Acidisarcina polymorpha: one gene and its partner. The protein of the gene in region 1 interacts with the protein of each later gene in a pairwise test. Links are inferred from orthologs where the notes say so. Each region holds a gene or a part of one and is shown in the gene's direction. Other genes may lie near its edges. The genes, in order: ftsA and ACPOL_RS17705.

Evidence for each region.
Region 2: the proteins of ftsA (region 1) and ACPOL_RS17705 interact in binary tests that used the Escherichia coli proteins (3 or more experiments, as listed by UniProt). The link is inferred for Acidisarcina polymorpha from one-to-one orthologs.

What each region holds. Positions count from the first base shown.
Region 1 is NZ_CP030840.1:1,404,149-1,414,940, reverse strand. What follows is about bases 619-3,571. They hold ftsA (cell division protein FtsA), read left to right. Parts: upstream 619-1,470; coding sequence 1,471-2,673; downstream 2,674-3,571. Other genes in these bases: ftsZ (cell division protein FtsZ), read left to right, coding at 2,742-3,571; ACPOL_RS06200 (cell division protein FtsQ/DivIB), read left to right, coding at 619-1,466. In the rest of the region: ACPOL_RS06205 (isoaspartyl peptidase/L-asparaginase family protein), read left to right, coding at 1-108; more of ACPOL_RS06200, read left to right, coding at 249-618; more of ftsZ, read left to right, coding at 3,572-4,151; ACPOL_RS06185 (penicillin-binding transpeptidase domain-containing protein), read left to right, coding at 4,414-5,700; ACPOL_RS06180 (NAD(P)H-hydrate dehydratase), read left to right, coding at 5,881-7,530; tRNA (adenosine(37)-N6)-threonylcarbamoyltransferase complex ATPase subunit type 1 TsaE, read left to right, coding at 7,490-7,966; ACPOL_RS06170 (hypothetical protein), read right to left, coding at 8,082-8,651; aroE (shikimate dehydrogenase), read right to left, coding at 8,683-10,248. UniProt on the Escherichia coli protein: Essential cell division protein that assists in the assembly of the Z ring. May serve as the principal membrane anchor for the Z ring.
Region 2 is NZ_CP030840.1:4,159,516-4,170,291, forward strand. Bases 5,275-8,211 are described here. They hold ACPOL_RS17705 (rod shape-determining protein), read left to right. Parts: upstream 5,275-6,180; coding sequence 6,181-7,242; downstream 7,243-8,211. Other genes in these bases: ACPOL_RS17700 (SDR family oxidoreductase), read right to left, coding at 5,275-5,830; mreC (rod shape-determining protein MreC), read left to right, coding at 7,413-8,211. Also shown: ACPOL_RS17670 (DHA2 family efflux MFS transporter permease subunit), read left to right, coding at 1-1,312; ACPOL_RS17675 (hypothetical protein), read left to right, coding at 1,424-1,657; ACPOL_RS17680 (hypothetical protein), read right to left, coding at 1,915-2,142; ACPOL_RS17685 (TM2 domain-containing protein), read left to right, coding at 2,359-2,778; ACPOL_RS17690 (hypothetical protein), read right to left, coding at 2,964-3,926; more of ACPOL_RS17700, read right to left, coding at 5,093-5,274; more of mreC, read left to right, coding at 8,212-9,368; rod shape-determining protein MreD, read left to right, coding at 9,371-9,892; mrdA (penicillin-binding protein 2), read left to right, coding at 9,947-10,776. UniProt on the Escherichia coli protein: Forms membrane-associated dynamic filaments that are essential for cell shape determination. Acts by regulating cell wall synthesis and cell elongation, and thus cell shape.

The sequences.
Region 1 (10,792 bases):
ATCGTTCTTGATGCCAAGTCAGATCCGGTGTGGAGCTTCAACACTTTAGGGATGTTCCGCGCGCGGCAGGTTGAGGGCGGCGAACCGGTTGTCGAAGTAGGGAAATAGTCGAACCAAAGCGTTCTGGAGCTTTCGATCGTAGTTCTTTCATCGATACCTCGCCGTTCGAATCTGAAATTCACAGGCCGGAAGCTGGCGCGAGCCGGGCTATAGTGTTCCTTGGCGGTTCTTCACGACCTTGCTCGGGCGTGGCGAAAACTGACGGACAACTTGGTCGTGTCACCACGCGCTTCTCTCCTACTGGAAGCGTCAGGCCAGGTGCGCTTGCCGAAGACGATGCCTTGGAGGCGACCACGGGTGGCAGCGCTTTCTATCGCCCTCCCGCTAAGAAGTCATCGCCGGAGCGGCCGTTGCCTGCGGACTTTCCCTTCAGAGAAAAGAAAGCCGGCGCAAATGAGGACGAGGACGAACCGTTTCTGCGGTCACGGCGACGTGTTGCCGTTCGTCGCGGCATCATCCCTCGAGGTCGTTGGGGCCGAATCGGCATTACTGCTGGCGTCGTTGCGCTGACCGGTGGCCTTGTGTGGCTGGCGATTGTCATTCGTCACTTTGCTGCGCACGACCCTCGCTTTCGCATCGATTCTTCGGAAAATATTCAAATACTGGGAAATTCTGAGGTGACTCAAGCAGAGTTGCTCAGTGTTTTTGGCGGCGACATGGGTAGGAATGTCTTCTTTGTCCCACTTCAGGAGCGTCGCGCCGATCTCGAGCGTCTGCCCTGGGTGGAAAGGGCCACGGTCATGCGTCTGCTTCCGGACCAGTTGCGGGTCGCGGTGGTCGAGCGGACCCCGATTGCCTTTGTGCGCACCGGCAACAAGATTGGCCTGGTCGATCGCGATGGCGTGTTGCTGGCCATGGATCCGAAGACGATCGCTGCCAAACATTATTCGTTTGCAGTCGTCACCGGAATCACTGCCAGTGATCCGCAATCGACGCGGTCCGCGCGTATGAAGCTCTATCAGCGCTTCGTTGCGGAACTCGACTCGGGAGGCGATAAAATCTCGAACCAGCTGAGCGAAGTCGACCTCTCCGATCCCGAAGATGTGAGAGCGGTAGTGGCATCCGAGGGAAGCGATCTGTTGCTGCATCTCGGCGACCAGGATTTTCTGACCCGATGGCGCAATTATCAGCAGCATCTAACCGAGTGGAAGCAGGAATATCCAAAGCTGGCCTCTGTGGACCTTCGTTATGAGCGTCAGGTAGTTCTCGAGATGCAAAAGGGGGCATCGATTGCTCCCGGGCAGGACGCGGCCGGAAAGACCATGGACGACTTGAAGGCGGAGGCCAGCGCCATCTCCCCGCGAGCGGCGCGGCAGATGGCTGCGGCGAGCAAGAAGACAGGGATCAAGAAACCAGCGCCGCGCCGAAGTGCGGCAACCTTCCACGACCAGCCGGTCAGGAATTAGAAGCATGAGTCAGAGAGCAGACGATCTCATTACGGTCATCGATGTCGGGAGCGCCAAGACCCGCGTCCTGGTTGCCGAACTGCACGAAGGGGCGCTGCGGTATCGCGGTCATGCCATGATCGATTCCAGAGGGATGCGCAAGGGATTGATCGCCGAACTTGGCCCGGTAACTGAATGTATCAACCAGGCTGCCACCGAAGCTGAACGGCTTGCCGGCGGGGTGATCGAGCATTGCGTCATCGGTGTCGGCGGCCAGCATATTCGTGGAGTAAACAGTCGCGGCGGCATCAGTCTGGGGACCCGGTTGCGGGAGATCACCCGTGAAGATGTTCGAGCTGCAGTGGATCGCGCCCGATCGGTTTCTCTGCCCGCCGACCGCGAGGTGATCCATTTGCTGCCGCAGCAATTCCTGTTGGACGACCAGCCGGGCATTCATGATCCGGTGGGGATGGTCGGCACCAGGCTCGAAGTGAACCTGCACTTGTCGACCTGCTCCGGCGGGGTCCTTCAAAGCATCATCACCTGCGCTAACAAGGCTGGTCTTGAGGTAACGGAGACCATCTTCGAGGCAATCGCCGCGGCTGAGGCAATTGTCTCTGCGGACGAGCGCGAGCTTGGCGCCTGTCTTATCGATATCGGCGCCGGGTCTACTGAACTGGTCGTGTTCTTCGAAGGATCGGTGGCCCATACGGCCGCCATACCGATCGGTGGTGACCACTTCACCAACGACCTGGCTCAGGGGCTGCACGTACCCGTACCCGAGGCGGAGTGGTTGAAGCTCGAGTTCGGACATTCGGTGGTCACCGCCGTTCCGAATTCGAGCGAGCTCACCCTGAGTGACGGCCGGGTGATTCGCCAGCGGGTCATCGCCGAAATGCTCGAACCAAGGGCGCGCGAGTTGTTCTATATGCTCCGCGATAATCTCCGTCAGGGCGGGGTGCTCGAGGCGCTCGGAGCGGGTTGCATTCTGACCGGAGGAGGCGCACGGATGGCGGGACTACTGGAAGTCGCTGAAAGCCTGCTCCGCGTTCCGGCACGCATCGGCTCGCCGGTGAAAGTTTCGCGGATGCCCGAAGAGCTGGCCGAGCCAGAGTGCGCGGTCCTCGTAGGCATGCTGCTTTACTCGCATCGCACCGGAGTGCTGCGGGCGGCTGAAGACGGCGGGTTGAAGGCCAAGCTGAGGGCGATGTTCGCCGGCACCATTTGACCGTGTTCGCCACAAACAGGATCAGCAGACGGATTGAAGAGAGAGATTCGGAACAGAGGAGCCAAACAATGAGCTATCCGGAAGGAATTCGTATTCAGTACCAGGAAGAGATGCCGCGCAGCGCGAAGATCAAGGTGATCGGCGTTGGCGGCGGGGGCGGCAACGCAGTCAATCGAATGATTCAGGCCCGGGTCGAGGGCGTGGAGTTTATCGCAGCGAATACCGATGTCCAGGCGCTCCAGCTTTGTCAGGCTCCGGTGAAACTACAGCTCGGAGTGAAGCTGACCAGCGGACTCGGCGCCGGCGCGAACCCGGACGTCGGCCGCCGTGCCGCCCTCGAGGACTCGGACAAGATCATCGAGGCCCTCGAAGGCGCAGACATGGTTTTTGTGACGGCCGGCCTGGGTGGCGGCACCGGGACCGGTGCGGCACCAGTGATTGCGTCTTTAGCCAGCGAGATGGGAGCGCTTACCGTGGCCGTGGTCACCCGGCCATTTGGCTTCGAGGGTAAACGGCGGATGAAGCAGGCCGAGCGCGGCATGGAGGAATTGCTCGAAAGCGTGGACACGATGATCGTGATTCCCAATGAGAAGCTGTTGGCCGTCGCCAAAGATGCAGGGTTCTTCGAGTCATTCCGGATCGCGGATGACGTCCTGCGGCAGGGTGTGCAGGGGATCTCAGACATCATCACCATTCCCGGCATCATCAATCGCGATTTCGCCGACGTGAAGACCACCATGGCTGGAATGGGCTATGCGGTCATGGGAACAGCCATGCGAGCCGGCGCGAATCGCGCCATTGAAGCGGCGCAGGCTGCGATGGCCTCTCCTCTGCTCGAAGATGGAGCCATCGACGGAGCGCGCGGCATCCTCATCAACATCAGCGGTTCGAGCACACTCAAGCTCAGCGAGGTCAACGAAGCTTCCAGCCTGATCCAGAATGCCGCCCATGAAGATGCCAACATCATCTTCGGCGCGGTGCTCGATGAAGCCATGGGTGACGACGTCAAAATCACAGTGATCGCGACCGGTTTTCGCCAGGAGCAACCGGAACGCCGCGAGCGCATGCTAAATTCTGTGCTCAATGCCCATGTCCCGCCGATGGCGTTCGTCCGCAGTGAGACTGCGAATGACACTCCGCGATTCGCCGGAGAGGCTCGAGACGAAGCGGCCTCTTTCCGGAAGCCGGAAGAACCGCCCGTCATCGTCTACTCCACCGGTTCTTTGAGGATGGAGGAGCCGACTTCCCCGAATATCACGGCCGTGGCGGACCCCACCCACGACGTGGACTTCCTGCAGCCGATTGATTTTGCAAGTCGAGAAGGAGAGGACGTGGAGGGCGCGCCGAAAGAGCATCTGGTGATGGTTGCAAATAGGCCACAGCCGCGCATGTACAGCGGGTCCTTGGACGCTGAGGAGCATGACACGGAACGGGAAGACCTCGACGTCCCAGCGTTTTTGCGTCGGGGAGGGCTGTGACAGGTTTACACTTAGACAGGTTTACACTGAGGGAGTGATTCAGCTTTGAGGTTTCAGGTGGATGTCCCGAGGTCGCGCAACCGCGACGCTGGCTCCGGGTCTAAATTACTTCCGGTTCACGGCGGTTTTGGTTGTATCCCGATTTGGAAGGCATCTTACTATTTTGGGACTCCGGCTGGAATTTAGCAGCAAGAGAAGAAATGCCTTACCTTACCGATCATTACACTCTGAGGGTACCCGTTCTTCTAGAGACCTGAAATTTATGAAACTGAACACACTCATAAAGTCATTATTGACGTCCCTTCTAATGCCGCTGGGAGCGGCGATGTCGCCGGTTTGCGTAGCAGCGACCGTCCATCACGTCCACCATCATGCCGGACAGGCCACCGCGTTGCATGCAGTCTCTGCGCATTCTGCTCATGCATCGACGCTTCAAAGACGAGCGGTCCATGCAGCTGGCTACGCGGGTGCTCATACCGTCGTGCATTCCTCCGGAAGGGCGGGCATGCGGAGGGCGAGCCTGGCTTACCGCCGGCGCCGTTCGTTCGAGCGATTTACGGGAAGCTCGTTTGTCGACGCCGACCTGACCACCGGGGACGTCACCGCCGGGGAAGACCCGGTGGTCAGAGCGGCTGCGGTCGAAGCTCTAGGAAATATGAATGGTACGGTTGTGGCCATCGATCCGAAGAACGGCCGCATTCTCGCCATGGTGAACCAGAAGCTCGCCTTGAGCGGGGGCGCCGAACCATGCTCGACGATCAAGGTTTCTGTTGCCTTGGCAGCACTGCAGGAAGGCATTATTACCAAGGACACTCCGGTCAACCTGGGCGGCAGCTATCACATGACGCTCACCGAGGCTCTGGCCCACTCCAACAACCTTTATTTTGAGACCCTCGGCCGGACCCTCGGATTTGAGCGAGTTCGCCATTATGCAAATCAGTTTGGTCTGGGGGAGTTGGCTGGCTACAATATCCCGGGCGAGACCCTGGGCACCTATCCAGACGAGGTACTTCCAGAGGCTCAGGGCGGCGTCGGCAGAATGTGCAGCTTCGGCGAGGGCGTTTCGATGACGCCGCTGCAGTTGGGTGCTCTCGTCTCCTCCATTGCAAATGGAGGGACCCTTTACTACCTCCAGCATCCAACCACGCCCCAGGAGGTGCTTGATTATCATCCTAAGATCAAGCGCACCCTCGATATTTCGAAAGTGATTCCAGAAATCCAGGACGGTATGCACGCTGCGACTCTTTACGGTACCGCCCGCAGCCTCCGTGCAAACTTCAACGAGTTTCCGGTGATGGGCAAGACCGGCACCTGCTCGAACAATGGCACCCGGTTTGGCTGGTTTGCTTCCTACGCAGATACCCAATATGGACGCATAGTCACGGTCTTCTTCCTCGAAGGAGGACGTCCCACCTTCGGACCTCGCGCCGCGGAGTTGACCGGAGTCTTCTATCGGAATCTTTGGGACCACAGCTACTTCGTGGAGAAATCGGCACCGGATCAATCAACCGCGCCAGGCAATGCTACCGTGCTGGGCGTCTCGCAATAACAATGCAAGGGTTAGTCATTCAAGACCGGCCTCCGACTGGAGGCCGTTTGTTTTTCGGCGGAGAATAAAGAGAAGTCGGTCAAAATTGCAGGAGAGTGCGTTCGATCAGCTTCTTCCCCGGAGATGCCAAGACGCCCTCTGCTTGGCATCGACGACACTAGTAGAATGCGCTGGGTGCCAATGAAGATTCTTACCGCTAAAGAGATGCGCGAAGTCGACGTACGGACGGTCGAGCAATATGGCGTCGCTGCGACGACGCTGATGGAGAATGCCGGCGCAGCGGTTGCTCGCTTTGTGCTTCGCGAGTTTCCCGACTATGCCCGCATCACGATTCTTTGCGGACGGGGCAACAATGGTGGGGATGGCTTTGTGGCCGCCCGCGCACTCGCCGAGGCTGGACGGGTCGTCGCTGTCCTGCTTCTTGGAGAAGCGGCTGACCTCAAGGGCGATGCCAAGGTCATGTTTGAGCGCCTTCCGCAGCGGGCCCTCTTCGCGAAGGACGAAGCAGCGCTCGACGAACCTTCTGTCCGAGCGCTTTTCAGCAATACTGAACTATTTCTCGATGCCGTCGTAGGAACTGGCTTCCAGCCCCCCTTGCGTGGCGTCGTGGCTGCCCTCGCCGAACGCATCCATGGCCTCGAAGCGCCGGTGGTTGCCGTCGATCTTCCGTCCGGGTGGGACGCCGACTCGCGCGGGGCCGACTCGCCTGGGGCCTTCCGTGCCGATGCAGTTGTCACCTTCACCGCACCGAAGCCGGCCCACCTATTTGGCAACATGACGCGAGGGGGGATCGTGGTCGCCGGGATTGGTTCTCCCGAAGAAGCCATCATTTCAACGACTGGCTTGACGTGGAGCGGTGCGGCAGCCGAAGTCTCCCATAAACCCCGCGTTCCAGACAGCAACAAGGGAATGTTTGGCCACGTTCTCGTCGTAGGAGGAGCAAAAGGGACGGCGGGAGCTGCTGCAATGGCGTCGGTCTCAGCTCTTCGCGCCGGCGCTGGACTGGTGACGGCCGCGGTTCCGGAATCAATTCTCCCGACGGTGGCGCGCGCCGCACTTGAGCTCATGACTGTCCCCCTGGTTCAGGGCAAACACGGGGAGATCGCTCGCGTCAACGCAGATCCTGAACGCCTCAAATTTTTGATCGAGAAGATCACGGTTTTGGCCGTGGGTCCCGGGATCTCCCAGCATCCGGAAACGGCCGAATTTGTGATCGAACTGGTTAGACAGTCGCGATTGCCTCTGGTCCTTGACGCTGACGCCCTGAACATCGTCTCGAAGAACCCCGAGCTTCTCGACGGAAGCCAGCGCCCGGTGATCATCACGCCTCACCCGGGCGAGATGGCGAGACTCATCGGTGGGAGTGTCAAGGACGTTCAGGCGGATCGCGAGAATACTGCTCGCAACTTCGCCACGCGTCATCAGGTTACCGTTGTCCTCAAAGGCTGGCGAACTTTGATAGCGCATCCCAACGGCGCGGTCGCCGTAAACACTACCGGCAACCCGGGTATGGCGAAGGGAGGCAGCGGAGACATCCTCACCGGAATCGTTGCGGCCATGGTCGCACAATATGCCCGCGATCCGGCTGCCGAGAACGTCGCTGCGGCAGTCACGGCCGCCGTCTACCTCCACGGACTGGCTGCGGATCTGGCGGTGTTGGAACAAGACGAACATACCTTGCTGGCGACCGATACAGTTTCACATCTTTGTAACGCTTTCCGCTATCGCTCTAAGGACAAAGGCGGGTATGTTTGGTTACAGGGGTTTCCAAATGCCGAAGACAGAAGATATGACAGCGGAGACAACCAGCAACGAAGGCCAGGTGTTTGAAACGAACGGAAGCGATGAGACCATTGGCGTCGGGCGAGAGATCGCCAAGCTGCTGACCCCGCCCAAATTTCTGATCCTTCGCGGCGATCTGGGTGCTGGCAAGACCACGCTGGTCAAGGGAATTGCCGAAGGTTTGAATGCAGCTGAAGCGGAGGAAGTAACTAGCCCGACCTTCACTCTGATCCACGAGTACGAGGGCCAGTTTCCTGAGTCCGGACACGAGACGCCCGTGAAGTTGTACCACCTGGACCTGTATCGAGTGGATGCGGAAAGACAGCTTGAAGCTTTGGGACTCGATGAGCTGGCGGGTCCGGATAGCATCGTTTTGGTTGAATGGGGGGAAAAATTTCCCAGTGTGGTTAAGCGCAGCGATGGAGAAATTGTGGTGAAGTCCGCTGGCGGTGACGCCCGCCGGATTACTGTGAACCTGCGTTGAGCGCTTTTCCGCCAGGCCGAGCGGCACCGATCCTGGCTAGCTTTGATATCCCAAGCCAGCTTTAATATCCCATGTCGGCCAAGCCGAGGAGCAGTGTATCTTCGGGATCCGTTGACTACGCTCTAAACATAAGGAACAGGATCGCGCCCAGGACGACCAGAAGCAGCACTACGATCGAGATCGCCCAGGTTCTGACGGTCTTCTTGAGGGAAGTTAGCGCCTCGAGAGTTTGGGCTTGCCGTTGCGTCTCCGACTCGAAAGACTTGCTGATCCAGGTCAAGCGCTCCTGCAGATACTTAAGGTCGGCGGTCTGATTCTTCAGCTGCCCATTGAGGTCCCGCAAAGACGCGCGTATCTCCTCATACTCCTCCTCCCGATGATGGTCATCTGGGGTTGGCATAGCCGCCCCGCCGCCAGCGCTAAGCACATTGGTGCCCAGCACACTGCGCTCCAGCAGCGGCAGTACGCGCGCAAGATACGGCAGAAGAACTCGAAGTTGAAGCAAGATGCGCCACATGGAAGGACGAGGATCCTTTTTGTCTTCAAGAGACAGAGCGGTTATAGGAGTATGACTGAGTTCGGCGTGCGCTTCCTTCAGATTCGGAGACGGGCTTTGTTCGTCGGACGCCAATTCGATGAGACGGTCTATTTCGGAGACTTGCCTGGTGAATGGTGACTTTGCCATAGGGAAGGTTGTAAGGGATCCATCGCTGTTCTTAGTGAGAGCCGTTGGCCGTTGCCGCTCGCTGCCGCAGCGAGTGAAGGACTACCCGTAGCATCTCATCTTCGGGAGCTGGCTTGCCAGTCCAGATCTCGAATTGCCGAGCGCCCTGATGCACGAACATCTCGATGCCGGTGATCACGGGAATGTTCTTCGCCCTCGCTGCTTTGATGAGCGGCGTATCGATAGGGTTATAAACCAGGTCGAAGACGATTCGCGCATTGATCTCTTCCGGCTTCAGCAAGGAGTGGGTCTTCACGCCACCCATTCCGACGGGCGTTGCATTCACAATGACATCAAAATCGCTCTTGCCAAGCTGTTCGGCTTTTGCGACCTTGGCTTTCGCTTCCTTGGCGAGTTTTTGAGCATTGAGCAAGCTTCGGTTCAGGATCGAGACCTCGGCGCCTTTTTCCTTGAGTCCGAAGACTGCGGCCCGGGCAGCGCCGCCTGCACCCAACACCAACACCTTCGCGCCGCGGAGAACTAAACGCTTCTCCAGCGGTCGAACCACGGCAGCCACATCGGTGTTGAAACCGTACAATTTTCCATCCTGAGAGCGGACGACGGTGTTGCAGGCGCCGATTTTTTCCGAAATGGCGTCGGTCTTTTGCAGATGCTTCAAGATTTCCTGCTTGAACGGCATCGTCACACTCAGCCCGCTCAAAGGAACCTCGCGAACCAGAGTCAGCAAGTCGCTTAGGGCCGAGGTCTGAAGCGGCAGGTATACGGAGTTCACTCGTTCTCGCCGAAAGGCGGCATTCAGCATCGTCGGGGAGAGTGAGTGCGTCACTGGATTGCCGGCAACTCCGTAAACTTTGGTCGCGGCGTCAAGTTGATCGACCCGGTAAAGTTCGAGCAGCGTCTGTGCCGAAAGCTGTCCAGGCGCCGTTTCCTCCCCCGTTGTTGCTGAGGCAAAGGTGAACACGCTGCCGGAGCGGGGCCCAAGAATGCGGCTGATGACGCCCTGTTCGCCCATACAAATACCCACCACATTGGCCTTGTCTCGTGCACGCTCCAGAAAGCGGATCAAGGCGACGTTGTCGGCCAAGCTGCGGGCGGTTGAGACTACTTTGATGAACTCCGGCTCGAAGGCTAGCATCCGCTCGAAGACGCCGTCCAGGTCTTTAGTGGTCACGAAATCGTGGTAGGACAGGATCAGCCCGCCGCCCTGTGCCCGCAACTTATCCATCGCTGCGGGGCGGATCTCCTCGGCGGTCTGCAATTCCACGTCAACCAGTTGACAGCCTGAGGCGATCGCCTTTTGAAGGACGTCCAGCTCGGCATGACTGGTGCCGACGAATCTGCCGCCAACTGCTTCGCGACGGCAGGTCGCGATGGCAGTCACTTCGGGGTGCTTGCCGAGAAATTCCTTTAACGCAGGAAGCGCCGCCAGAGGTTTAGGGAGATAGTCGATGCGGAATTCGAGAAATGTCGTCTCGCGGTAGGCAGTCTCCGCTTTCTGAACCAGATCCACGGGGGTCGAACCGATGATAGCGACGCAGATCTTACCGATCCGGGCTCGGAGGTAGTGGGAAGAGACAGATGAGAAGGTAGAATTCATGAAGTGACTGCGGCATCTTACCGGCGTTTTCGCCAGGATGCAAGATGATTGCCGCAACCATCGGCCGGGTGGCGCGTCAACGAGCGTCTACTTTGAATTCCCGTGGAGCGCACGCATCAACAACGGTGCGATTCCGAGGACAGCAAAGATCAAACCCAAGACCAGGTAGATCTCCAGGTGAGCAGCTTCATTCCAATGGTAGGCCCCGGCAGCCAGTGAAAACAGGACAATAGCGAAGACTATGCAGACCCGCGAATGCTGCAGTGGAGAGAATCCCATGGGAACGGTATTGGGCGCCCGCATCATGGACGGCATTATAAGCCGACCCCATAAGGTTTGTCATAGCAAGATATAAGTAATTTATTAATAAAATCGCCAAGCGGGTCGCGTGACCGGCTGCGGGCGAGCCCATGCTGCTCTCTGAGCGGGACTTGCGGGGGGGTCTCATTCTGGCATGACCGCCCAGTACTGCTGCCCCCACAGCGTTCAATCCCACTTCACCGAAACGATATGGCTTGGGGAAATGCCACCGGCCGCACCCCCA
Region 2 (10,776 bases), 2.8 Mb from region 1 along the record:
CCTGGCTCCGTCGCTGCCACTCTTGATATTGTTTCGTGTCCTCCAAGGGGTGGGGGGTGGAGGACTTGCGCCGAGCGAACAGGCGATTCTGGCCGATACCTTTCCCCCGAAGCAGCGCGGACAGGCTTTTGCCGTATATGGCTTGGCGGTCGTCTTCGCCCCGGCAATCGGGCCCACCTTGGGCGGGTACATCACCGACAACTTCGACTGGAGATGGATTTTCTTCATCAATGTGCCGGTGGCGCTGTTGTCCCTGTTCTTGACCCAGAGGATGGTCGAGGACCCTCCGCATATCCAACGCGAAGTGGCGGCGATGCGGAAGCGAGGGCTCAATCTCGACTATCTTGGCTTCGGCCTGCTGGCTATCGGCTTCGGCTCGCTTGAATTCGTGTTGGACAAAGGACAGGAAGACGATTGGTTCGGCTCCCGCCTCATCACGGTGTTCATCTCGATCTGCGTGGTCTCGTTGATCGCATTGATCGCTTGGGAGATTCGACAGATCCGGAGGAGTCATCGTCCAATCCTCGATCTCACCCTGTTTCGAAACCGGACCTTTGCCATCTCATTCCTGCTGATGTTTGTGCTGGGATTCGCACTCTTCGGGACCACCGTCTTGATCCCGCAGTTCGTACAGACGTTGCTGGGATATACGGCGGAGCAGGCAGGGCTGGTGATCTCACCCGGCGGCTTCACGGTAATGCTGATGATGCCTCTGGTAGGCTTCCTTGTTGGCCGGGTCGACCCTCGCTACCTGATCGCGTACGGGTTCGCGAGCACAGCGGCGGCGCTGGCCTTCATGCACACGTTGAATCTTGGCGTGAGCTACCAGTACATCGCCATGCTGCGGGTGCTGCAGGCCTCGGGGTTGGCTTTCCTCTTTGTACCCATCAACACCATCTCGTACACCGACATTCCCAGACAGAAGAACAACGATGTCTCCGGGCTGACCAACCTGGCGCGCAACATTGGCGGCAGCGTAGGAACGTCGTTCCTGGTGACCTGGCTGGCGCGGAGGGGACAATTTCATCAGCAGCGCCTCGGCTCGCATATGGACGTCAACTCGCTTACCATGCAGCAACGGACTGCGGCCATGGCGAACTACTTGCTTCATGCGCCCGGTGGACCAGCTACTTTCGCGCAGGCAAAGGGATTGGCGCAAGGCAATATGTACCGGCAGCTGCTGCGGCAGAGTTCAATGTTGTCTTACCTCGACGTCATCACCGTCCTGGCCTTAGGCAGCGTTTGTATGGTGCCGCTGGTTTTTCTGATGAAGAAGCGCAAGCCCAGCAAGGGCCAGATAGCGGTGCATTGATCTGCGTTCATGACGAAGTAGTAAATTTCGTGGAGCAGCGTCGCCCGACGCGGCACGTGATTTCAAATGCTGCTAGCCTTTGAGAGAAATCCCCAGAAACAGGAGAGTCGCATGGCGAACGAACCAGAAGATGATTTTGAAGATGAACCTGAAGAGGACGAAGAAGACCTCGACGATAACGAGCTTTCGAGTGAAGAAGCGGAAGAGCGATATTTGGCGATTCTGCAGTCGGCAACCGAAATAACCGCAGCCGCGGTTTCGAATGCCGGGCCGCAAGCGCTCGAGAATCCCGACCAGGTCGCGACTCTCTTCACAAAGGTCTTTGATGCGATCGTGAATTTGTAACGGTTTCGGATCCTTGCCCAGGAAGAGCGGCGGTGCCTGACCGAATCGCCTACCACGGCGGCCGGGCATCTCTCGGGCGTACCCGATCCCGATTCAATGAAGCAGTCTTCGGAGGAAGCCGTGGCATATGCCTCCGGCTTCTTCCATCTGCGGATAGCGGAAAAATTGTGATGAAGAGCATCATTCCAGGTGTGGAGTTGATGCTGTTCTTCGAAGATCCGTGGAAATGTCATCCAGGCGTTCAAGGCAAAGCGGAGTTAGGGAAGTGGAGTGCTGCGCTCCTCGGATTTAGCCTGCGCAGCCATTTTTGCCTTCGCTGCGGTCAAGACTCGGCGATAACGATCAGAGGGAGGCTCGACCAGCGAGTCCTCCAGAGCTTTGCGGTAGCCCCCCGAGTAGATGGCGTAGAGCACCACCAGCGAGCAGCCGACTCCCAGGGCGAAGCCGAAGAAGAATCCATAGAACGTGCTGGCAAAAAATTCCAAGTCCGACCTGCCTCGTCTTGTTTCGACCTGATCTTGTCAATGGTTGGCCCCGCCAGACCATACAGATGCGGGGTGGTAGTAAGGGAAGTATGCTTTCATTCTAGCCCTTGGTTCAGTCGGCCTTGTACCTCCCGAGGAACTGCGGAGTGTGCTCCTGCGTATGTTGATAGAGCAGGCTGGGCCACCGAGTGAATGCCTGGCGGAGAGACCTTAGTGATGGAACAACTTGCTACACCAGGATGGAGCGACCAACAGCGGGCAACTTTCTATTACCAGATGGCAGCCGTTCAGAAGGACGAGGTGCTTGGCGTTTTGCTGGCGGTCTTCCTTGGTAGCTTCGGATTGCACCACTTTTATCTGAAACAGAATGGCCTCGGCATCCTCTACCTGATCTTTTTCTGGACAGGTATTCCTGGGCTCATTGGATTACTCGAGGCATTCTTCATGCCTTCCCGTGTTCGTCGGTACAACGCCGACCAGGCGGCCCTGATTGTTGCCTCTCTGGGAGCCGCGAGCCCGACTTTCCATGCCGCGTCGCCCGCCGGCGCGGCTGCCGTCTGCGCTGCCTGCGGCACACCAGCCGTTCCCGGAGCAAAGTTCTGCGCCAAGTGCGGTTCGGCGGTCTTTCCCGCGTAGCCGGAGTTTCTGGCGATCCTCTTCACCTTCGCGATCGAGCCCGCGTACTCCGGGATAGTTCCCAAGCATGCATAGGGCTCAGCCGCTCGAATGAGAGGCTCAGTGGAAAGCTCTACGATTCCCTCACGAAAAGCCAGGCCATCCGAAAGGTAGGACCCATCCTCAGGTGTGATCGCAGCCTGCGCTTACATATTGGTGTGGCCGTGGCGCATTTCCTCATTGAACGCGGGCCGGGTGGCGAGCAAGGCGGCGTCAAGTTTGGCCTTAAACTCCTCGGCATGATCGAGCAGCCTGGCTGTCGGCGCCGCGTAGTCTGCGGTGAGCTTCACGTAGCCTTCGCGCTCGAGAGCGGTCACCATGCTTTTCAGCTCATCGGCGGTGGTGTTGAGGTATTGCGCGTCGCGGGGGTCGGCGACCCAAACTGGATCGCTGCCGCCAAGGACACCGGAAAGCCAGTAAATCTTCGACTTCAGGAACTCGGTTCGGATAGCGCTGTCTGTATCGGTGAAGAAAAACTTCTTCTGCCAGCGGCTGTAGTAACGCGTGGTGACCGGAACCGGCTGCCGATTACCGCTTTTGACGAGTTCCAACTGACCGTAGTCAAGGGTTTTGCGCACCGCGTTGTAGATGAAAGTCTCGGCATAGGGTTGTTCTGGAGCGGGTACGATCTCGGCGAAGGTGACCGTCATGCTGGCCGAAATCTTGGCGTGCAAGGGGGCAACAACGCCGGGCCCCGATTGTCCATCTTCGAGACGCACGACTCCATGGACGACGTAATTGTCCGAGCCAGAGGTCGAACGGTGGAAGGGCCATGCGAACTCGCCCAGGCTGATCGGCAGCCCGGCCACGGTGACATAGGCGTCAGGCCGCGGATTGCGGAGGCGGCTCGCAGACTCCTGAAGATGCAGCGTCATGGCCGGCAATAATTCCTCGCCATTCGAGCCCTTTTGATGGAAGTCGAAGCGATCGGAAAGCTCGAGCAGAAGCGAGTGCCGAGGGCTGGCGTCGGCGGTTAACGCGAGCTGAAAGCGCGCTGTGGGCTGGCCGTGGAAATCGCTGCCCGCTTCTACGGAAAGAACTTGCAGACCTGCCTGGCGGGCAGCCGCGCCTAGATCTTCGCTGAGGGATGTTTCGATGTTTGTGGTCATATTTGGAGAGTCCGCTTCTTCTTTGGAGAAATCGTAAGTGGCTTCTTCATTTTAAGCGCAGACCTTTGCTTGATCGACCTTTGCTTGATCGACCTTGGCTTGATCAGGAGAACGCTGGAACAAAGACCTCTCCGGGGTTTGGGCGGGCTTCGAATCTTGCCCGGCTTGAATCCTGGACCGGATTGCATCTTGCATGCACGGAAGCTTGGTCCATGGGGCATCGAGGAAGTGATGACCCGGCCGGTCTTAAAGAAGGGGCCTAGAACCACCTAATATCCAGGCCCTTTCCTGTTGCCGGGATGGAGGAGTCGTCAAAGGAGTTAGGCTTCCACCCAAACCCCTGCAGGGAGACGGCTTCTCACAATCCTCGCCGAGTTTTCAGGCGGGTTCTCTGATCGCAACTAATCAACGATTGAGGTGCGGCTCCATTAGCTCAATAAAATCCAGAAAGGAACCGTCGCTGCATAACCAGTGCAGCACGTTAGAAATTGAAATCATTTTTGGCAGAAAAGATGATCAATTTGGATCATGAAGTCAATTTACTCGTTGGTTCGAGTCTAGGCCCTGAAGGGCGCGGTGGACATTCCGATGCTCAAAATGACGCCGATTCTGATGTCGATTCGGGAAAGATGGAACGATGCACTCATTTGGCGTGTCAAGCGCGCACGCCGCCCGGAGGATTATGGAAACCGTGAAGAGCAGGCTGGAGCCTTCTCGAAGGAACGCAGCCCACTTTCGGGTGGGCTTTCCTTAGAGGTGATGCTGGAGAGGCGGAAATGACGTTGGAGGACCTCGAGGTTTTTTATGATGCGGCGAATGGAAGCAAGTGGAAGGCGGGACCGTGTGTGTGCTATGAAACCTCTAATGTAGGGTCAGCTTAAAGAGGGACATGCAGGTAAACCTGAGCAATTTCGCTCACCTTTGAGATATAGGTTGAACGGGATTGTTCCGAAATGAAACTGCTCACTGCAGAGTGCAAAGGCCGCGACGGCAAAAAGGCGGATAACCTGACTTGACGCCGCGGCCATAGCGTTGAGCCAACCGCAACGGCGCACGTCGCGCCTATTACGATTGACTGGCAAAAACAGGCAACTTCCGGCCCAAGAGATAGCCGCCTGCCGATCCCGGTCCAACATTAGCAGGATGATTTCTGCCGGCCGGTGTGATTACCAGGGCAGTTCTTCACCCATATGAATGAACCGGCCATTTGGTCCGTCGGCTCCGAGGAGCGCCAGCTCTACACTGGTTTTCGCGCCATCCGGAATTTCCATCGGCGCCGCATCAGTCCCCATCTCGGTTTTCACCCAACCGGGGTGAGCTGAGTTCACCTTGATCGGCGTCCCCTTTAATTCATGCGCCAGGTGGATCGTAAAGGCATTGAGCGCCGACTTTGAGGCATCGTAGGCGAAGTTCTTGAATTCGGCTATCGGGCTATTAGGGTCGGCGTGAAGGGTGAGCGATCCGAGGATGCTGGACAGGTTGACAATCCTTCCGGCCGGACTCTTCTTGAGCAGCGGCAGAAATTCCTTGGTAACCGAGAAGACGCCGAACACGTTGGTTTGAAAGACCGAAACGAGCTGCTCTTCGGGCGTCTCGATGGTTTGGGTAACTAGTCCCTCAGTTCCCGAGATTCCGGCGTTGTTGATCAGGATGTCGAGCTTGCCGAAGGTGTCGGTGACATATTTTGCTGCTGCGGCGCGGTCCTCAGCGCTGGTGACATCCAATTTCACGGGACGAGCGTCCACTCCTGCTTGTTTGAGGCTGGCTGCAGTCTGTTCCGCGTCGCTAAGTTTACGTGCGCCGACTACGACGATAATGCCATTGTCTCCGAGTTGCTTCGCGGTCTCGAAGCCGATGCCGCGATTTGCCCCGGTGATGAGGGCGACTTTCTTATCCTGTGCCATGAGTAGCTTTCTCCTGTACGCAGTAGATGACGAAGCGTAGAGGAAGGGAGCAAGGTTTCGGGGGATCTGCCCCTTTGCGGGGCACTCCGCTAAGGTCGGCCGGGTGTATTTGAAGGTTGGCCGGGGCTGTATTTCGGTTCTCCAATTGCCGCCCGGTAAGATCGACCTGACCCATCCTTGATCTCACGGCTTGATGCAGGACTCACGATTCCGGGCTGGACTGTCGGCAACCTTACGGTTCCCGTTTCGAGGGCAGATGGCGTGAACGGTGGCTTACCATGTTCCCTCCGGGGCATCAATCAGTCGCTGGCCTTACAATAGGGCTGAGTCTAAAGAAAAGTCCCTAATCCATGTCATTGAATGGTTATTCGCGTTCGTCGCGGTCGCACGGGGTGCGTTCGCTCTTCAGTCTCTTTTCGAGCGACCTGGCTATCGACCTGGGCACGGCGAACACATTGGTGTACGCCCGGGGTAAAGGCATTGTCGTCAATGAGCCCTCGATCGTCGCGATTAACAAGAATACCGGTGAGGTCGAGGCGGTCGGCAAAGAGGCCAAGGAGATGCTTGGCCGCACCCCGGGGAACATCGTCGCCATCAAGCCAATGAAAGATGGCGTCATCGCCGATTTCAAGATCACCGAAAAGATGCTGAACTACTTCATCCAGAAGGCGCACAACCGCAAGATGCTGGTGCATCCCCGCATCGTGATCGGGGTGCCTTCGGAGATCACCCAGGTGGAAAAGCGTGCCGTGGAGGACTCCGCCTACCGGGCGAAGGCGAGCGAGGTCTTTCTGGTCGAGCAGGCGATGGTGGCGGCGATTGGCGCGGGACTGCCGATTACTGAGCCAAGCGGCAACATGGTGGTCGACATTGGGGGTGGGACGACCGATATCGCGGTGATTTCCCTTTCCGGGATTGTCTACTCCAGATCGGTCAGGATGGCAGGGAACCAGATGGACGAATCCATCATGAATTACCTGAAACGGAAGTACAATTTGCTGATCGGCGAGCGTACCGCGGAACAGATCAAGATCGAGATCGGATCGGCCTATCCCCTGGACAAGCCGCTCACCATGGAGATCAAGGGCCGCAATCTGATCGAGGGTGTGCCGAAGACGATCACCATCGACGATAGCGAGATCCGGGAGTCGTTGACTGAGTGCATCTCGACCATCTTGAATGCAATCCGGGTGGCGCTCGAGCGCACCCCTCCGGAGTTGAGCGCCGACATTAGCGACCGGGGCATCGTGCTGACCGGTGGTGGCGCGCTCATTAAGAATCTGGACAAGCGCATTCGCGAAGAAACTGGATTGCCGGTCTCGATCGCCGATGATCCTCTGGCCAGCGTCGTGCTGGGTACGGGAAAGATGCTGAGCGACTTTAGTTTGCTGCGAAAAATCAAGATCGATTAGGAAATGGCAACGACTAGGAAATGGGAATAGGAGGTTAGGAACTAGGAAAGCGGATCGAAATGCCTCTTCACGCGGTGCAGCTCCGCGACTTTCTGTAAAGTGATCGAAGGTTTGAACGCGGAGAATCGATCTGTTCGGCACTGGTTCTCGATCCCTGGTTCCTGCATCATATGGAATCCATTTTCAGCCGCTATAAGAATGCCCTGGTGCTGATGCTGGCAGTCCTGGCGCAGGTAGTTCTGCTGGCCATGCAGGTCCGGCGTCCGGCGCCCGACATGCCCGACGGCCATAACGTCCGACTCTGGCGCTATTGGGTAGCGAGTGTGATCACCCCGCCCGAACGGCTGGTGCACGACATCGGTTTGGGGGTGCGCAACACCTGGTCCAATTACATTTACCTGCGCAACCTGCGACAGCAAAATGAAGCTCTTCAGGATGAGAACCAGCGGCTGCGACTGGAGCAGGCCAGCCTGGCTGAGGATGCTCGCGAAGGGCAACAACTCCGGGAGATGCTCGACTTCAAAGGCCGGTACATCGACAAGACCCTGCCTGCGCAGGTCATTGGAACTTCGGGAACCGATCAGGCGCACGTGATTTACATCGATAAAGGTTTCAACGATGGGGTGCGAACGCAGATGCCGGTGATCACTCCCGATGGCGTGGTTGGGAAGGTCAAGAACGTCTTCCCGGGCACCGCACAGGTGCTGCTGATCTCGGACCAGACGAGCGGCGCCGGCGTGATGTTGGAGGCGACGCGAATACGCGGAGTTCTCAAGGGAGATGCTTCCGGGCAGCCGCAGGTCATCAATATTTCCCCCGACGAACGGATCAAGCCTGGAGAAGCAGTACTGACCAGCGGCGGCGATCAGGTCTATCCGCCTGGATTGCCGGTGGGCGTAGTCGACCGGGTTGTGGCCGATCCCGAAACTTCGTATGTCAATGTCATTGTCAAGCCGGATGCCAACCTGGCCAAGCTGGAACAGGTGCTCGTTATCACTGAAGTCTCGTCTAAAATGCCCTTTCCTCAAGAGAAGGACCTGATGCAGAGCGAGATCGATGCGCTCGCCGAGAAGCAGCGCGCAGCGGACATTCTTTCCGAGAAGCTGCCCAGCCTGCGAGACACGACGCTGCCAATCTCGGTCGAAACCGCAGACGCCGATAACCCTGCGGCGACTGCGGGAGCCGGAGATCCTGCGCGCCCCATGCGGCCACCGCAAGCTTTACGTCCGGATCGCTACACACCCGGAGCGGCGCCTGCGGCGGAGAGCTTGACGCCAGGAGCCGCGCCCCCCGGACTGCATCGTGACATCTCGACCCAGGCGAGCACTTCCACCCCGGCAAGGACGCTCAGGACGACGGATGCTGGGGCTATTGGCGGCGCGACCAGGGCGGCTGTACCGCTGAATAGATTTCCAGCCAAAGTGGCTCCAGTGACGACCGCCAGCGCTGGAACCTCGACCGTCACCGGATCCGCGGCGATTAGCGGAGCGAACTCGGCGGCGAAAACGACGGCGAGCGCGGGCAGCAGCAGCGTCAGTGCAACTTCTCCCGCGAAATCACTGGCGCGAACGCCGGCAAGTGTCAGCTCTGGTCTTGTACTGCCCCTGCAGCCCGCCGATTCAAATGCGAGCCGAAGGCCAGCGGCGACCAGTCTCACTACAAATGCTGATGGTACCGCTGTCCGGCCAGCAAGGACCTCTGCCGCCGGCAGCGTGGCCGCCCCGCTTCCGGCGGGAACTGTCGGCAGCACTTCGAACCCAGCTTCAGGAACCGGCCGAACTACTCCAGCGGGGACTGCAAGTTCAGCTGCGGGAGCTCCGGCAGGCACGTCGTCCGGAATAAACCGTACCACTCCAAATTCGGCTTCGGGCACCCCGCCAGCTCGGAGGATTGTGATCCCTTCCGACAATGGTGCCGGCATTCTTACGCCTGCTGGAATGGGTTCGATCATCGCCCCGCGACCCAGGGTCGCAGCTTCTGCTACGAGTGTGCCGAGCGCGGGCGGCTCTCCGATCAACCCGGCCAACGCTACGCGTCCGGCTAACGCCACCAGGCCTTCGACTTCCACGAGCCCAGGAACCAGGCCGCAGACTTCGCCGCAACAAGCTCCTCCTGGAGGGCGTTAGAGTTGCCGAATTTGACGGCCACTTCCAGGCGAGAAGTTGAGGAGCAATCTTACCCGCTCTTCCTGTACCTGCTGGTGCCGCTGCTGGCGATTGGTTTGCAGTCGTTTATCACCCTTCATTTCGCTCGCTTTGCCATTCTTGATCTGCCGCTGCTGGTCACGATTTACTTTGCAATCACCACCCGGAATCCGATCGCTGCGACCCTAACCGGTACCTTGATTGGCGTCGCCCAGGATGCTTTGACTCACCGTCCCATCGGGGTAAACGGCATCGCGAAGGCCATCATCGGCTACTTGGCCGCGTCCCTCGGGGTGCGGGTTGACACGGAGAACCATGCCACCCGGCTGTTGCTGGGATTCATCTTTACCGTGATTCATAGCGCCATTTTCCTGCTGACCACCCATCGCCTCCTGGGTCTTGAGGTCGACTGGAGCTGGTTGCACGAGTTGATCCGGGGGGTGGTGAATGCGCTTGTCGCCGTGGTTCTGTTTGCCCTGCTGGATCGCGCGAAGCGGCGGGATTAACGTTGTATATAGATACAGGAATGTGGGACTGGGCGGATCCCAGGGGATTGTGCGATGCAGAACCCAGATGCTTTGAACAATAAAGACGAGAAACCGGCAATCAAGCTGACAGTCGTTCAGTACTTGATCGTGGGCATCCTTGCGGTGCTGCTTTCCGGGCTATGGCGCCTGCAGATCCTCGGCGCCAATAATTATCGTGCACTGGCAGAGCAGAACCGCATACGCAAGGTGCCGATCCTGGCGCCTCGGGGCAAACTCTTCGATCGGGAAGGACGATTGATCGTCGACAATTATCCCTCGGTGTCCTGCTTCCTCATTCGGGAGCAGGGTCATGACATCGCTCCCGACTTGCCGCTGATCGCCCGCGGTCTGCATATGACCGAGGAGCAGTTAGACGCAATCCTCAAGCATTACCGGCTGGCGCCGAAGTATCAGCCGCTTCCGCTAAAGCAAGACATTACTCCGGACGAAGTGGAATTCATCGAGGCTCACCGGGATGAATTTCCCGAGCTTGAAACCGTCGACGAGCAGCGCAGGCTTTATCCCCGGGACGGCTTTGCGGCCCATCTGATCGGCTACGTCGGGGAGGTGAGCGAAGACATGCTCAACGACCCGAAGTATGCCTACTATGAGCCGGGCGATGTCGTGGGCAAGTCAGGAATCGAACAGAGTTACGACCAGTTGTTGCGAGGCGCTGATGGCTCGCGAGATGTCGTCGTGGATAGTCACGGTCGCGAGGTAGGGAGGTTGGGGACGGAACCCGCCAAGCCCGGGACGAGCCTGAAGCTGACCATCGATCTCGACATTCAGAAAGCGGCGGAACTAGCGCTTGGCGACCGGAATGGAGCCATGATCGCCATGGATCCGCATACCGGCGAGATCCT